Regions from separate parts of the Arthrobacter sp. RT-1 genome, predicted to be linked through region 1. Evidence: riboswitches for the same ligand, from Rfam matches in the RefSeq annotation. Region 1 holds a riboswitch; each other region holds the start of a gene.
What was found. Region 1 has a riboswitch for thiamine pyrophosphate ahead of thiD (bifunctional hydroxymethylpyrimidine kinase/phosphomethylpyrimidine kinase). Riboswitches for the same ligand answer to the same signal wherever they lie in the genome.
Positions count from the first base shown of each region.

Region 1 (5,375 bases):
ACGCCGGAAGCGGCTCAGACGCCGTCGGCCGCAACGCCTGAAGCCGCCGCTCCCCAAGCCCAAACCGAGGAAGAAAGCAACGCAGCCGCCACCGGCGCTGCTCCCAGCCCCTTCGGCTCGCTCTTCCTGGAACCTGCTTCCCCCACGTCCGTGCTGTTCCAGGCCCCGGACCTCAGCACGGTGGTGCGCCCCGCCGCCCCCGCCGCGGCAGCCACCGAAGAGCCGGAAGAGGACGACGCCGAAGAAGGCGACGCAGAGGATTCCGCGGGCCGCCGCAGGCGCCGCAGCCGTGGCCGCCGGAACCGCGGCCGCCTTGATGACCGCGATGCAGAGGCAGGCGCTGAGGGCGACGACGAAACGGCCGAGGATGCCGACGAAGAGCAGGCCGGGCAGCGGGAAGAGGGAGTCACGTCGCGCCGCCGCCGTCGCCGCCGCCGTGGCGACCAGGACCTCGAACTGACCGGCGGCGGGGATGACGACCCGCCCAACACCGTGACCCGCGTCCGCGCGCCCCGCGTTGCCACCGAACCGGCCGTCAGCAACCGGGTCACCAGCGTCAAGGGTTCCACCAGGCTGGAGGCGAAGAAGCAGCGCCGCCGCGAGTCCCGCGATACCGGCCGCCGCCGCACCGTGATCACCGAGGCCGAGTTCCTGGCTCGCCGCGAATCCGTTGACCGGCAAATGATTGTCCGGCAGCGCGACGACAGAATCCAGATTGCGGTCCTTGAGGACGGCGTCCTGGCGGAACACTTCGTGTCCAAGACGCAGCAGGATTCGCTCATCGGCAACGTCTACCTCGGCAAGGTCCAGAATGTCCTGCCCTCCATGGAGGCTGCCTTTGTTGACATCGGACGCGGCCGCAACGCCGTCCTGTACGCCGGCGAGGTGAACTGGGAGGCCGTCAACCTCGAAGGCAAGCAGCGCCGCATCGAAAACGCCCTCAAGTCCGGCGACACCGTCCTGGTCCAGGTCACCAAGGACCCGGTGGGCCACAAGGGTGCACGCCTGACCAGCCAGATCTCGCTGCCCGGCCGCTACCTCGTGTACGTGCCCGGCGGCTCCATGACCGGCATCTCCCGCAAGCTGCCCGACGTCGAACGCAACCGCCTCAAGCGCATCCTCAAGGACCGCCTTCCGGAGCATGCGGGCGTCATTGTCCGCACCGCCGCCGAGGGAGCGTCCGAGGAAGAGCTGACGCACGACATCAACCGGCTGCGCGCCCAGTGGGAAGGCATCGAAAGCCAGTCCACCTCCACCAAGGTCCTGGCACCGGAACTGCTCTATGGCGAACCGGACCTCACCATCAAGGTGGTCCGTGACGTCTTCAACGAGGACTTCTCCAAGCTGATTGTTTCCGGCGAGGAAGCCTGGGACACCATCGAGGCCTACGTCACCTACGTGGCCCCGGACCTGGTGGGCCGCCTCGAGAAGTGGACCAAGGACCAGGACATCTTTGCTGCCTGGCGGATCGACGAGCAGATCCACAAGGCCCTGGAACGCAAGGTGTTCCTGCCCTCCGGCGGGTCGCTGGTCATCGACCGTACCGAAGCCATGACCGTGGTGGACGTCAACACCGGCAAGTTCACCGGCAGCGGCGGCAACCTCGAAGAAACCGTCACGAAGAACAACCTTGAAGCGGCCGAGGAAGTTGTACGGCAGCTCCGGCTGCGCGACATCGGCGGCATCATCGTCATCGACTTCATCGACATGGTGCTGGAGTCCAACCGGGACCTGGTGCTGCGCCGGCTGGTGGAGTGCCTGGGCCGTGACCGTACCAAGCACCAGGTTGCCGAGGTCACCTCGCTGGGCCTGGTCCAGATGACGCGCAAGCGCATGGGTACCGGGCTCCTGGAGGTCTTCGGTGAGCAGTGTGAGGCGTGCGCCGGGCGCGGCGTGGTCACCCACGACGATCCCGTGGAGCACCGCCGCGCCAACATCGTTGCCGCCGAGCACCACGTGCAGCGTGCCGACAGCCGGCCTGAAGCCCGTGCTGAAGGACACCGCAACGAAGGCCAGCGGACCGACAGCACCCAGCCCGGTGTCCGTCCCGACCGCAAGCGGCGGCGCGGACGCGGCGGCCAGCAGCCTGACGTTGCCCCGGCGGCCGCGGCCGTACACGTGCACACGGTCCATCCGGACCCGTCAGACGCCGAACGCCACGCCAAGGCGGAAGCAACCCGGCTGGCCCTCGCCAACATCGCTGCAGCAGCCCACGCGGCCCACCTGCACGACGATGAGGTTGCGGCTGCCCGCCAGGCACAGCCGGCCCAGCAGGCAGCGCCAGTCGAGGCGGACAAGCACGACGCCGATGCCTCCTCCCGTCCCGCCGCTGTCCTGACGTTCGGCGGCGAGAAGGTTGCCCTGCCCTTCGTCGAGCACGCGGAAGAACAGCAGCCGCAGCCTGCCCTCACCCTGGACCGGCTCGCTGAAGCCTTTGCGCACCTCGGTGAGCCCGCTCCGGCTGCCGAGGCTCCGGCAGAACAGCCGGAAGCTGCGGTTTCGGCACCGGCAGCTTCGGCACCGGCAGCTCCGGCACCGGCAGTTTCGGAACCGGCCAAGTCCGGGCAGCCGTCCGCCGCCGCAACCGTTGAAAAGGACTGGTCGGACCACACCCTGGAGCAGTCACGGCAGCGGAGGCCACGGCGCAACCGCAGCGCCAGCCGTGCCCAGGGGGCTGCCAACGAGACGTCCGTCCAGCACCACGAGAGCGTCCCGGCAGCCAGTGCAGGCCACTCGCATGCCGCGAAGGCGCCGGAACCGGCTGCCGCCTCCGGTGCGGACACTGCAGGCGCCAAGCAGGCCGAGGCTCCGATCATCCTCGGTGTGGGAGTTCCTGCTTCCGAGCTCTGACCGCAGGCAGCACAACAAAAACCCGGATGCCCGGAACCGCCCTCACGGCCGGTTCCGGGCGTCCGGCGTTAACAGTGTTTCGGCCCGGATCAGGTGCCAACAGCAGCGGCACGTCACCTTCGGTGCGGCGGCGGCAAAACGGCTAGGCTGGGGAACCGACACGGGGTGCCGCGCGAAGGGCCGGCTGAGATCCACACCCGTTGAACCTGTCCGGCTAGTACCGGCGAAGGGATGTCTCTTGTCTTCGACTCTTGCACTGCCCGCGGAAGCTCTCCAGTCCACTCCTGTCCTGCCGGATTCCGGCCGGGACCTGCCCCGTGTCCTGTCCATTGCGGGTTCGGACCCCTCCGGTGGAGCAGGCATCCAGGCGGACCTCAAAAGTATTGCCGCGCACGGCGGGTACGGCATGGCCGCCATCACAGCCCTCACCGCACAGAACACCCGCGGCGTGGAAGCTGTCCACGTCCCGCCGGCTTCCTTCCTGGCCAGCCAGCTGGACGCCATCAGTGACGACATCACCATCGACGCCGTGAAAATCGGCATGCTGGGGGACGCCGCCGTCATCGGGGCGGTCCGGGTATGGCTCGAAAAGGTGCGCCCCGCCGTCGTGGTCCTCGACCCGGTGATGGTCGCCACCAGTGGCGACCGGCTGCTGCAGGAATCAGCCGAGGCCGCGCTCCGCGACCTGCTGCCGCTCGCCCATCTCCTCACGCCCAACCTGGCCGAGCTCGCCATGCTGGTGGGCGAAAGCCTGCAGGATTCCTGGGAAGGCGCGCTCGATCAGGGGAAGCGCCTGGCGGCAGCCACCGGGACCACCGTGCTGGTGAAGGGAGGCCACCTGGCCGGGGCCGAATGCCCGGACGCGCTGGTCAACATGAACGGATTGCTGGGAGCAGAAGTCATCCAGGTGCCGGGGGAGCGGGTGGCCACCCCCAACAGTCACGGCACCGGCTGTTCGCTCTCCTCCGCAATGGCGACTGTGCAGGCGCGGCTGGGGGACTGGGAGGCATCGCTGCGGGAAGTGAAGCCCTGGCTGGCAGGCGCGTTGGAAGCCTCCGGCCGCCTGGACGTGGGAACAGGGAACGGGCCGGTCCACCATTTCCACCACCTGCGCCCCGTCCCGCCCGCCGGAGGATTCGCGGCGCGGCTGCGGGCCGAAGCCGACGAGGACCTCAAAGCGATCTACGGGCTGGACTTCATCCGTGGACTGGCCTCCGGAAGCCTCCCCGAAAAGGAGTTTGCCTACTACCTGGCCCAGGACGCCATCTACCTCAACGGCTACTCCCGGGTCCTGGCACGGGCAAGCGCCCTGGCACCCACCGAAATGGAGCAGGTGTTCTGGGCTGCCTCCGCGCGGCAGTGCCTGGAAGTGGAGTCGGAGCTGCACAGGTCCTGGCTGAGCACCCGCCCTGTCCAGGCTGAACTGGGTCCGGTCACCAAGTCCTACGTGGACCACCTGACCGCTGCATCGGCGTCGGGCAGCTATGCAGTGCTCGCGGCCGCCGTCCTTCCCTGCTTCTGGCTGTACGCGGAGGTGGGCAAAACACTCCATGCCCGGTTTGTCGCCGCGGGCGAACCGGCAGCGCACCCCTATGCTGACTGGCTCCGCACCTACGCCGACGATGAATTCGCCGAAGCAACCCGCACGGCCATCGCCATCGTGGACGGGGCCGGGCGGAACGCCTCGGATGCCGAGCGGGCGGCGATGGTCACCGCCTTCCGGCAGTCCTGCCGCCTGGAAGTGGACTTCTTCGACGCGCCGCGCCTCCACTCCTGACCGGCGGGCGGGCGCCCTGCCGGTAGGATGGTTGGGCGCGGTCCCGCCGCCGGGTTGGCCTGTGGTTCCTATCACAGCCAACGCGCCGGAACCAGCCTCATTTGCGGCCGAAGACGAAATTAGCGTAGTCTAGTTCTTCGGTGCTTACGCCAACACTTGGGTTATGACCCCTTCGGGGATAGCTCACGGATTCCCCCGGGGAATCCACGGCGTTGAGGCACAGCGGAAACCCAGCCAATTCAGAGCCGGGCACCGCACGCAAATTTAGTAATAAACGTCGAGAGAAGTGAGTTCCCAAGTGGTGTACGCGATTGTCCGCGCAGGCGGCCGCCAAGAGAAGGTTTCCGTTGGAGACTTCGTTACCCTGAACCGCGTCGCCGGTGGAGCTGGCAGCACCATTGAGCTGCCCGCGCTGCTCCTGGTAGACGGTGACAAGGTCACCTCCGCCGCTGCTGACCTGGCCAAGGTGACCGTCACGGCTGAAATCCTCCAGGACCTCCGCGGTCCTAAGATTGTCATCCAGAAGTTCAAGAACAAGACCGGTTACAAGAAGCGCCAGGGTCACCGTCAGGAACTGACCAAGGTCAAGATCACTGGCATTCAGTAACCACCGGTTACTGTTCAGGTTTTTCAGCAGATTCCCCAGAATTTAGAGGCAGGCATTTCAGATGGCACATAAAAAGGGCGCGAGCTCCACTCGCAACGGTCGTGACTCCAACGCTCAGTACCTCGGCGTCAAGCGCTTCGG
Region 1 covers NZ_QRGQ01000024.1:267,011-272,385, forward strand. The annotation lists gene DXK94_RS16945 (Rne/Rng family ribonuclease) at 1-2,850, shown strand, start outside; TPP riboswitch at 3,002-3,099, shown strand; gene thiD (bifunctional hydroxymethylpyrimidine kinase/phosphomethylpyrimidine kinase) at 3,089-4,627, shown strand; gene rplU (50S ribosomal protein L21) at 4,926-5,234, shown strand; gene rpmA (50S ribosomal protein L27) at 5,296-5,375, shown strand, end outside.

Region 2 (5,375 bases), on a different contig from region 1:
CTGCCCGACGACGCGCTGCAGCGCCGGGATGCCGAAGCCAAGGGTCTTGCCGGTACCGGTCTTGGCCTGTCCGATGATGTCGTGGCCGGACAGCGCCACGGGCAGGGTCATGGCCTGGATGGGGAAGGGGTGGGTAATGCCGGCGTCGGCCAGCGATTCCACGATGTCTTCGCGGACGTTGTAGTCGGCGAAGGACTTTTCCGCGATTTCGTGCGGCTTCTCATCGGAGATGATGGTTTCTTCGGGCTCGATGGTCTCAGTGCCGGTGTCGTCCGTCAGAATCTGATGGGTATGCAATTCACTCACAGGGAGTTTCCTTATTCATTTGGGCAATGGCGCTGCCTGCTCAACGGGCCGGCCGGGGAGGCTGATCCGGAGCACGCTCGGGCGCGCAAGCAATTCCAGTGGAAGCCGATCGCGGGCTATCTAAATGCTGGCACTGGTGACCAGCGGGCAAATCTCAAGATCGCGTAGGGGCGGGCTTGTTGGTTTCAAATCAAGGAAATCAACGACCGGGCATCCATATCTACTTCTCCAGTCTAGCCGTACACGGCCTAAATCCCGGTTTCGGCCCTGCCGCGCCCTGAAGCGTGGTGTCCGCAGAGGACTACTGCACCAGTTCGAAGTGGACCTCGCGGGTGGCAATATCGGAGGAAACCAGGCGCACACGGACCTTGGTGCCGGACTCCAGTTCGCCGGCGCAGCGGGCGGTCACCGCGGGCTCGGACACCTGGATGATTCCGGAACCGCCGTTGCCGTTCCCGTTCCTGCCGTTCCCGTTCCTGCCGTTCCCGTTTTTTCCGTTGCCGTTTTGCGGCTTGGACCCGGAGATGACGATTGCGTCGAATTCCTGGCCGATGTGGTTGACCAGCAGCGCCGCCTCCACGGTGTCCAGGGCCATGCGCTCCATCCGGGACGCCAGCTGGTCGGAGCCTGCCATGATTTCCGGCAGTGACGGCAGCGCCTCCCTCGCCCACGCCGGAACGTTGCCGCCGTTGCTCAGGGCCTCGCAGATCACCAGCACGAAGCGGTCCACCAGCCGGCGCAGCGGGGCGGTGGTGTGGGCGTAGGCGGCACCGATGGCGGACTGCACCGCGTCTTCCGGGACCACACCGTCAAAGGCGGTGTAGGAGGCGCCCCTGAACAGCATTCCCGCCGAATGCATGATGGCCAGCTGCCGGGGATCGGTGGGATCCAGGGTGCGCAGGTATTCGCCGTAGCTGACCTCCCCGTCCCATGGTTTGCCCAGCACTTCGGTCTGCAGGCGGAAGTGATTGAGGGAGCGCTCGTCAGGCGCGGGCATGGTGCGCAGGATACCCACCCTGCCCGCCAGCATGAGCTGCGCGGCGGCCATGCCCGTCATCAGCGAAATCTGCGCGTTCCAGTCCTCCACGGGAAGCTGCGGGGCGGCGGCGATGCGGTAGCCGCCGTCGGGAAGCTGGACGATCTCCTGTTCCGGCATGTTCAGGCTGGCACCTTCGCGGGCGCGTTCCAGCTCTACGCGCTTGAGGCCGACCTCTTTGAGCAGCTGGAGGACAGGGGATGCGCTGCCCGAATCCAGTTCAGCCTGCGCCCCCTTGTAGCTGAGCTTTGCCCGGCTGCGCATGCGGGCCCGCTTCACGGCGACGGAGGTGACTTCGGCGGCGCTGTCCAGCCGGAAATCCCAGACGAAGGCGGAACAGTCCTGCCCCGGCAGCAGGCTCCCGGCTCCCTCGCTGATGACCTCCGGATGCAGCGGAATCCGGCCGTCAGGGGCATAAAAGGTCTGGCCGCGGCGCCGTGTTTCGGCGTCCAGGGGCCCGCCGGGCGTCACGAAGGAGGGAACATCGGCGATGGCGTACAGCACGTGGTACCCATCGCCGTCGGCCTCGATGAACAGGGCCTGGTCCAAATCCGTGGACGATGCCGGATCGATGGTGATGAACCCGACCCCGGTGAGGTCATAGGCCGGCAGCTGCAAGGCCGCGACGGCCGCTTCGGCATCCCTGACTGCGTGTAGGGGGTATGGGCCGGGCAGTTCCAGTTCGGTCCGCAGGGCACCCAGGGCTTCCTCGAGGGCATTGTTGTGTTCGTGGACGTTGGGAGCCAGCCGATGATGTGACACGAAAATCAGCCTAGCCCGAAGAACCCCGATTTTGCATGGCACTGACGCCGCACGGGGCTGCGCCGTGTTGCGGCGGCTTTAGGGTGTGGCCCCGTCCAAGGCAGCGAGAAGGGCGGCGGCAGCGGCGGCAGGGTCATCGGCTTCCGTGATGGCACGCACCACAACGATCCGGCTCGCTCCTGCTTCCACAACCTGGTCCACATTGGAGTGGTCGATGCCGCCGATGGCAAACCAGGGCACCCCGCTCCCGGCCTCGGCTGAGGCTTCGGCGGCGTACTTCACCAGGTCCAGCCCGACGGCGGCCCTGCCGGGTTTGGTGGGCGTGGCCCAGACCGGTCCGACGCAGAAGTAGTCAAGCGCGGACGGTCCGGCTGCGGCAGCGAGGGCGGCGTCCACCTGCCCCGGGGCATGGCTGGAGAGCCCGATGGCGGCGTTGCCGTTGAGCAGGGTGCGGGCTGCATCCAACGGAAGGTCCTTCTGACCGATGTGGAACACCGGCGCACCGGACAACACGGCGATGTCCGCCCGGTCATTCACAGCCCACAGCCGGCCATGGCGCTGCGCCGCTTCCTTCAAAACCGCCAGCAGCTCCAGCTCCTCGGCCGCCTCGATGGCCTTGTCCCGCAACTGGATGATGTCCACGCCGCCGGCAAAGGCAGCATCCACGAACTGCCCGAAGTCCCCGCGGTCCCGGCGGGCATCCGTGCAGAGGTAAAGGCGGGCGCTGTTCAGGCCGGCAGTACCTTCGGCATGGGTAAAGGCATCGGCGGCGGGGACTGCGGCAGCGGGGGCAGGGGACTGGGACACATTCATGGCTGCAAGCCTAGTTCCTCTACACTGGCCTCGTACTGCGGGAGCCCGCGGCAGCTGTCATAAAGCGCCGGGCTGAGAGGGCGTCAGAGCCGACCGCTTGACCTGATCCGGTTAATGCCGGCGTAGGGAAGGAGACACATGAGCACCCCAAACGTTGTCCCGCCCGGGGCTCCCTCCGGCACCATCCGTGCCGACGTGGCCGTTATCGGCGGCGGAGTGGTTGGGCATGCCATCGCCTGGGAGGCGAGGCGTTCCGGCCGGTCTGTCGTGCTGATCGATGACGCGCCCGGAGCCGGGGCCAGCTGGGCGGCCGCCGGAATGCTGGCCCCGGTGAGCGAGCTGCACTATCAGGAGGAGGACCTCCTGGAGCTCATGCTTGCCTCCTCCGCCCGGTGGCCGGGCTTTGCCGCGGAACTGGCCGCCGCTTCCGGCGAAAGTCCCGGGTACCTCACGACGCCGACGCTCGCCGTGGGTGCCGATGCTGCCGACCGCCGCGCCCTGATGGATTTGCGCGGGGTGCAGCAGGCCAGCGGCCTGTCCGTGGAGCCGTTGACTGTCAGGGAGGCCCGACGCCGGGAACCGCTGCTCAGCCCTGCCATCGCCTGCGCACTGGACACTCCCGCGGACCACCAGGTGGATCCCCGGCGCCTGGTGTCCTGCCTGCGGCGCGCGCTCGCCGCGCATGGCTCCGCCGTCGAAAGTAATGGAACAGACGTGGCGGGGGCCATCGACGGCTACGCCGTGCCGGACCGGGCCGCCGGGCTGGTCTGGGCGGACGGGGCAGTGGCCGGGGCCCTGCTCGCAGGCGGCGGCACGGTCCTGGCCCGCGAAACGATCGTTGCCAACGGCCTGGATGCCGCAGCCCTGGCGGGCCTGCCCGACGGCCTGCAGCTCGCGCTGCGGCCGGTGTATGGGGATATCCTGCGCCTGGCAGTGCCCCGGCAGCTCCAGCCGCTCGTAACCTCAACCGTCCGCGGGCTGGTCCACGGCGTCCCCGTGTATATCGTCCCGCGGCAGGACGGGACGGTAGTGATCGGAGCCACCCAGCGTGAGGACGCCCTTGCCGCGACACATAACGCACCGGCGGCCGGTGCCCGCGCTACAGCGGGCGCCGTATCGGCAGGCGGGGTCTACCAGCTCCTCCGCGACGCCCAGGTCCTGGTGCCCGCCGTCGCCGAACTCGAGCTGCTGGAATGCACGGCACGGGCGCGGCCCGGCACCCCGGACAACGCCCCGCTGCTGGGCCGGGTGCCGCTGGCCGGCGATCCGGCAACCGGGGAATCCGCACACGTTGCGGGACTGATCATTGCCACCGGATTCTTCCGGCACGGCGTCCTCCTGGCCCCCGCAGCGGCGGCCATCTGCCGGGACCTTCTGGACGGCACGGCGGACGTCCGCTGGCAACCTTTCAACCCGGGCCGGTTTTCCGGCCGCGAACCGGCCGCCACCATCTTCAACATCAAGGAGACAGCATGAACATCACCCTGAACGGACAACAACATACGGTGGCTGACGGGGCCTCCATCACCATGCTCGTCAGCCAGGTCACCGGCCGCCCCCTCGCCGCTGACGGCCAGGCCCGCGACGGCGGCAAACTCGGCGTGGCGGTGGCGCACAACGCGCAGGTAGTACCCCGGAGCCAATGGTTCGCAACAGCGCTCGCCGACGGTGACGACGTCGAGCTCGTCACGGCAGTGCAGGGAGGCTGAGACCATGACCGAAACCACCACCACCATCACGCCGGCCGGCGCCTCCGGCATGGACGACACGCTGGTCATCGACGGCGTACCCCTGGCATCTCGGCTGATCATGGGCACCGGCGGCGCCCCAAGCCTGGACGGCCTCGGAGCTGCGCTCCTGGCATCCGGGACAGCGCTGACCACCGTGGCGTTGCGCCGCTATTCGACGGCGGAAACGGGCTCGCTTTTCCAGCTGCTCGTGGACCACGGCATCCGGGTCCTCCCCAACACCGCCGGCTGTTTCACGGCCCGTGATGCGGTCCTCACCGCCGAACTGGCCCGCGAGGCACTGGAAACCGACTGGGTGAAGCTTGAGGTCATCGCCGATGAGCACACCCTCCTCCCGGACGCCGTGGAACTGGTGGACGCCACCGAACAGCTGGTCAACCGCGGGTTCAAGGTGTTTGCGTACACCAACGATGATCCGGTCCTGGCGCTTCGCCTGGAAAACCTGGGAGCCACCGCGGTCATGCCCCTGGGATCACCCATCGGCACGGGCCTGGGGATCCTAAATCCGCACAACATCGAGCTCATCGTGTCCCGCGCCTCCGTCCCGGTGGTGCTCGATGCAGGCATCGGAACGGCGTCGGATGCCGCCCTTGCCATGGAGCTTGGCTGTGACGCCGTGCTGCTGGCCACCGCGGTGACCCGGGCGCAGAACCCGGCGCTGATGGGGGAGGCCTTCAAACACGCTGTCATCGCCGGTAGGCTGGCGAAAG
Region 2 covers NZ_QRGQ01000012.1:166,444-171,818, reverse strand. The annotation lists gene DXK94_RS11895 (DEAD/DEAH box helicase) at 1-306, opposite strand, end outside; gene DXK94_RS11890 (RNB domain-containing ribonuclease) at 608-2,104, opposite strand; gene thiE (thiamine phosphate synthase) at 2,183-2,917, opposite strand; TPP riboswitch at 2,945-3,063, shown strand; gene thiO (glycine oxidase ThiO) at 3,056-4,393, shown strand; gene thiS (sulfur carrier protein ThiS) at 4,390-4,626, shown strand; gene DXK94_RS11870 (thiazole synthase) at 4,631-5,375, shown strand, end outside.
Region 2: linked by a shared signal. The riboswitch ahead of thiO (glycine oxidase ThiO) and the one ahead of thiD (bifunctional hydroxymethylpyrimidine kinase/phosphomethylpyrimidine kinase) in region 1 are both predicted to bind thiamine pyrophosphate.

Region 3 (5,375 bases), on a different contig from region 1:
AACGGTGGGGCAACCGGGCCTTCTGCGCCAGTGCATCCGCGAGGTCGGTTGGATCCGTGCAGCTCATGAGCAGCACCGCCGGCAGGGCAATGGCCAGGCCCCGCAGCATGAACCCGATTCCCGTCTCCAGGGAACCCTCGCTCATGGTCCAGATGCCGACGTCGATCAGGGTCCGTCCGCTGTCCGCGGCAAGGATGGAGGTGCTCCAGCCGCCCACGGCAGCGGCGAGAATGAGCGGCCAGCCACGCTGCCACAGCAGCGTCAGGGTCAGGCCGGCAAGCGGAAACAGCAGGAACTCAAAAAACAGCGCCACCGAGGCCGAGACCCAGTCGATGGACAGTGCCAGCACCACCGTGATGAGGACGACGGCGGCCACTTTGCTGAGCGGATTGGCACGGGTGAGGAGGGCATGGTTGCCACGCAGGTTCAGCTGCTGCCTCATGGTGCCACCCGTTCCGCTGCAGCCATCCGCAACTCCGTCCCGCCCAGCGCGGCGGTGAACTCGGCATCGTGGGTCACCGTCACCACTGCGGTGCCCGCGTCCAGGAGTTCGGAGAGGAAGGACGCCAGTTCCGCCCACGTGTTGGCGTCCTGGCCGAACGTCGGCTCGTCCAGCACCAGGACCTGCGGGCTCGCTGCAAGGACCGTAGCCACGGAGAGCCGCCGCTTCTCCCCGCCGGAAAGTGTGTACGGGTTGGCGTCCACCAGCGCGGTGAGCCGCAGCCGTTCCAGCAGTTCGTCAACGCGATCCTCGCCGTGCCCCAGGTGCCGGGGCCCGAACAGCAGTTCATCGAGCACATTGCCGGTAACGAACTGGTGCTCGGGTTCCTGGAACACCGTCCCCACCCGCTCGATCAGCTGCTCGGCTTTCCACTTGTAGGGGTCGATTCCGGCTCCCCGGCTCAAGTCGGTGGTGGCGGAAACCTTGCCGGCAACCGGCTCCAGGAGCCCCGCGAGGGTCAGGGCGAACGTGGATTTTCCCGCACCGTTGGAGCCCACCACTGCCAGCGCCCGGCCGGCCCGCACCTGCGCGGTGATGTCTTCCTGCACCGGGACTGGCGGGATCCTGCGGAACCCGCTGCGGCGCGGACGTTCCCGGGACACTGCCAGCTTTTCGGCGGCGAGCAGGAGATTTCCCGTCCCCGCGGCCGGCACGGCAGCACGGGCACGGGTGGCGGGCACATAACCGGGCACCCATACCCCGGCGGCCATCAGCATGGTCCGCGCGTCACTCAGCACCTGGTCCGGAGGGCCGTCCAGCAGTACCGCAGGATCAGAGGCCGAGCCGGGCTGCAGGACCACAATCCGGTCCACCAGGTCCTTCCAGACCGACACCCGGTGCTCCACCACCACCAGCGTTGCGCCGGTCTTGTCCAGGCACCGGGCCACGGCGTCGCGGACCTCCAGCACACCCGCCGGGTCCAGGTTGGCGGTGGGCTCATCCAAAAGGATCAGCCCGGGCCGCATCGCAAGGATGCCCGCCAGCGCGAGGCGCTGCTTTTGGCCGCCGGACAGGGCCGACGTCGGATGGTCCAGCGGCAGGTGGGACAGGCCGACGTCGTCAAGCGCCTCGTGCACGCGGGTCCAGATGGCATCACGGGGCACGGCAAGGTTTTCGGCGCCGAAGGCGACGTCGTCGCCCACGCGGGAGAGGACCACCTGTGTTTCGGGGTCCTGCTGCATCAGCCCGGCATGGCCGCGCTGCCCGCGGGGGGACGCGCCGTCGACGAGCAGCGAACCTGACTCGTCCGAATCGCCCGCCTCGCCGTCGTCGTTCGCGTCGCCCAGAACCCCGGCAAGGGCATGCAGGAGGGTGGATTTGCCGGCACCGGAAGGGCCGAGCAGGAGCACCCGCTCCCCCGGCGCGATGTCGAGGTCAAGGCCGTGGACCGCGGGCTTGGGGCGGCCGGCATGCCGCCACCCCCAGCCGCGGGCCGTGACGGCCGCCGGCCGCACAGCTCCGGGCCCGGCCTGGTGCGAAGGTGCCTGCATCAGGAGAGGACGGGCTCCGTGGCGGCCCTGCGCGAGGCGAAGGAGCTCAGCACCCCGGTCTTCGCCAGTCCCCGGGTGGCGATCCAGGACAATGCACCGGCGATGACCGCTCCGGAAATCGCGGTGAAGATGATGTAGGCCAGCTTGTCGCCGCCCGAGTAGGCGATGTTCCAGCCCCACGGCGCGAAGGAGTCATTCAGGCCGCAGAAGAGGCCCGCCGCCGCGCCGGCCAGCAGGGAAACGGGCAGGTTGAACTTTTTGTACACGAAGATGGCGAAGATGATCTCCGCGCCGAGGCCCTGGACGAAGCCGGAGAACAGCACGGAGGCGCCATACTGCGATCCCATCAGGAGCTCACCGGTGGCCGCGACGGTTTCGCAGAACAATGCCGCGCCGGGCTTGCGGATGATGAGCATGCCCAGCACCGCCGGGATCATCCAGCCGCCGGCGATCAGGCCGGTCAGGGGCGGGTAAACGGCGTTCATCGGCGCGGAAACCGCGGCCGCACCCTGGGACCAGGCCCAGAAGATGACGCCGCCGGCGATGGCGATCAGGGCTGCCACCACGATGTCCACGACGCGCCAGGACTTGCTGGTGGTCTTCTTGATTGCTGCAGTGCTCATGTGATCCTCCTGGGAAACAGGAGGGGAAAGCACGGCAAGCGGCTACTGCCGTTGCCGGACTTCGAGAACTCGACTCCCTTGCGCCGGTACTAACCGGATCAGGTTCGAGGGTCTGCGGCTGTCCGCACTCTCAGCGCCCACCTCCGGTTCCCGGCCTTTGGCCAGTGCCCGACGGCGGCGCTCCCCTGTCGTTAGGTAATGCTCTGAATGGAATGATGCTTGGGTAGAACTGCCCTGCTGGGCGGAGTCCAGTTTACACCGGGACAGGGGTAGATTGTGGGCCATGACTGCTAATCAGCCGCATGTGACCGACTTCGATCCGGACTCTGACGCCGCGCAGCCGGAAGGATCGCTGCAGGCCCTCATCGGCCGCATCGAGGGGGAGATCCATGAGCTCCAGTTCCCCGGCTTCTCCCTGGACGACTCGCTGAACCTTGGACTTCTCCTTGTGGAACTGGGGAAGGAGCGTGGCCTGCCCATCGCGATCGACATCACCAAGGGCGATCAGGTCCTGTTCCATGTGGCCCTGCCCGGCGCCACCCCGGACAACGAACACTGGATCCGGGCGAAGCAGCGCACCGCCGCCCGGTATGAGGTTCCCTCGCTGCTGGTGGGGCTTCGCGGCCGGCTCCGGGGCGGCCGGATCGAGGACCAGGGCTGGTTCGACCAAACCCTGTACGCCGCGCACGGCGGGTCCTTCCCGGTCTATGTCTCCGGTGTGGGCGCGGTGGCCACCGTCACCGTTTCCGGGCTCCCGCAGATGCAGGACCATGACCTGGTGGTGGAGGCCATGCGTGAGGTGCTGCGCCCGGCAGGGGCAGACGGCCCGGCATGACCGGCAGGGCCGCTGACAATGCCGTCCGGGCGGCACTGGACAAAGCCGAGGACGAGATGATCTTCATCGGCCCGGACCATCCCTACTATCCGCTGCTGGCCGAACTGGTGTCCGCCGTCGGCAAGGCCTGGCAACAGGGGTACGAGCAGGGCCGCAGCGGCGGGCAGCACCCCAACCCCTACACCTGGACCGGTCCGGCGTAAGAAAAGGCCGGAACGGGGAATGTTTCCGCATCCCTCAACGCAGAAACAAAGCCTGCTTAGCTTTTATTAGTAATCATGCTTACTATATTGTTTCAGGCGTGAGAGGAGTACAGGACATGGCAGTCAGCACCCGCCCACCGGGCGTCCGAACCGCCCTGCAGTGGTCTGCCGTTGCCGCCGGCGTCGTATTCCTGCTCGTTGGCATCCTGGGATTCGTCCCCGGAGTTACCCAAAACTATGATTCCCTCGGTTTCGCAGGGCCCGGTTCAGGGGCGCTGCTGCTGGGTGTGTTCCAGGTATCCATTCTCCACAACCTTGTCCACTGCCTCTTCGGCGCCGCCGGCCTGCTCATGGCGCGGACCCACCGCCAGGCCAGGAACTTCTTCACGTACGGCGGGGTCATCTACCTGGTGCTCTGGCTGTATGGCCTCCTCATAGGAGACAACACGCCGGCAAACTTCATCCCGGAGAACGGTGCGGACAACTGGCTGCACCTCGTCCTGGGCCTGGCCATGATTGCCCTGGCCATCATGCTGTCCCCGCGCACTCCCGCCGCCGGCCGCGGCAACTGACCTTTCTTGACGGGCCGTCACTGCAGACGGCACCGCACCGGCACACCGCCCGAACCCAAGGAGCACCATGAAACTTCCGGAACCGAGAGGCCCCATCAGCAGCGCCCTGTTGGGGGTTTTGGCAGGACACCCCTGCAGCGCCGGCGAGTCCCTTTCCGGGCTGCGCAGGCTGGTCGGCGGGAAGCTGGCCGGGGTCACGGACATCATCGGCGACGATGATGTCCAGCTGGCCCTCTTCTGCCTCTACGAGCTGCATTACTCCGGCCTGGAAGGTGTGCCGGACGAGTGGGAGTGGGAGCCCGGCCTGATCCAGGTGCGGCAAATGCTGGAGAAGCCCTTCGAGGAAGCCCTGCGCCTCGCCGCCCGGGAGGCCGGCGGGGATCTGGACCTTCCGGCCGGCTCCGACCTGACCAGCGACGCAGTTGCCGACGTCCTGTTCGGCCTGGCGGCCCGCGACACCGGCCCCAGCGTCTCCCGGTTCGTGGCAAAGAAGGCAAGCCTCGGGCAGCTCAAAGAGTTCCTGATCCACAAATCCATCTACCAGCTCAAGGAAGCGGATCCGCACACCTGGGCCATTCCACGGCTGAGCGGCCGGGCGAAAGCCGCCCTGGTGGAAATCCAGGCAGACGAGTATGGCGGCGGCCGGCCGGACCGGATGCACAGCGCACTGTTCGCCCGGACCATGCGCGGCCTGGGGATGGACGACCACTACGGTGCGTACGTGAACGCCGTCCCGGCCATCTCCCTGGCCGCCGTGAACCTGATGTCCCTCTGCGGACTGAACCGGCGGCTCCGCGGCGCCATCACCGGGCACCTCGCCATCTATGAAATGACGTCCTCCCAGCCCAACCGCCTGTACGGCAACGGCTTCCGCCGGCACGGCTTTGATGCGGACGTCACCCACTATTTCGACGAGCACGTGGAGGCAGATGCCGTGCACGAGCAGATCGCCGGCCGGGACCTGGCAGGCGGCCTCGTGGAGGCCGAGCCCGGGTTGCTGGATGACGTCATTTTCGGCGCCACGGCGGTGATGGCGATCGACACCAGGCTGTCCGCCCACCTTTTGGCGTCCTGGGAACATGGCCGGTCTTCGCTCAGGGCGGCAGTGCCGGCGGCAGCATGACGTCCCGGGCCATGGAGCAAGGCCTCG
Region 3 covers NZ_QRGQ01000002.1:67,842-73,216, reverse strand. The annotation lists gene DXK94_RS01715 (energy-coupling factor transporter transmembrane protein EcfT) at 1-442, opposite strand, end outside; gene DXK94_RS01710 (ABC transporter ATP-binding protein) at 439-1,992, opposite strand; gene DXK94_RS01705 (ECF transporter S component) at 1,992-2,615, opposite strand; TPP riboswitch at 2,673-2,812, opposite strand; gene DXK94_RS01700 (heme-degrading domain-containing protein) at 2,899-3,450, shown strand; gene DXK94_RS01695 (hypothetical protein) at 3,447-3,653, shown strand; gene DXK94_RS01690 (DUF4383 domain-containing protein) at 3,770-4,225, shown strand; gene DXK94_RS01685 (iron-containing redox enzyme family protein) at 4,293-5,348, shown strand; gene DXK94_RS01680 (glycosyltransferase family 2 protein) at 5,345-5,375, shown strand, end outside.
Region 3: linked by a shared signal. The riboswitch ahead of DXK94_RS01705 (ECF transporter S component) and the one ahead of thiD (bifunctional hydroxymethylpyrimidine kinase/phosphomethylpyrimidine kinase) in region 1 are both predicted to bind thiamine pyrophosphate.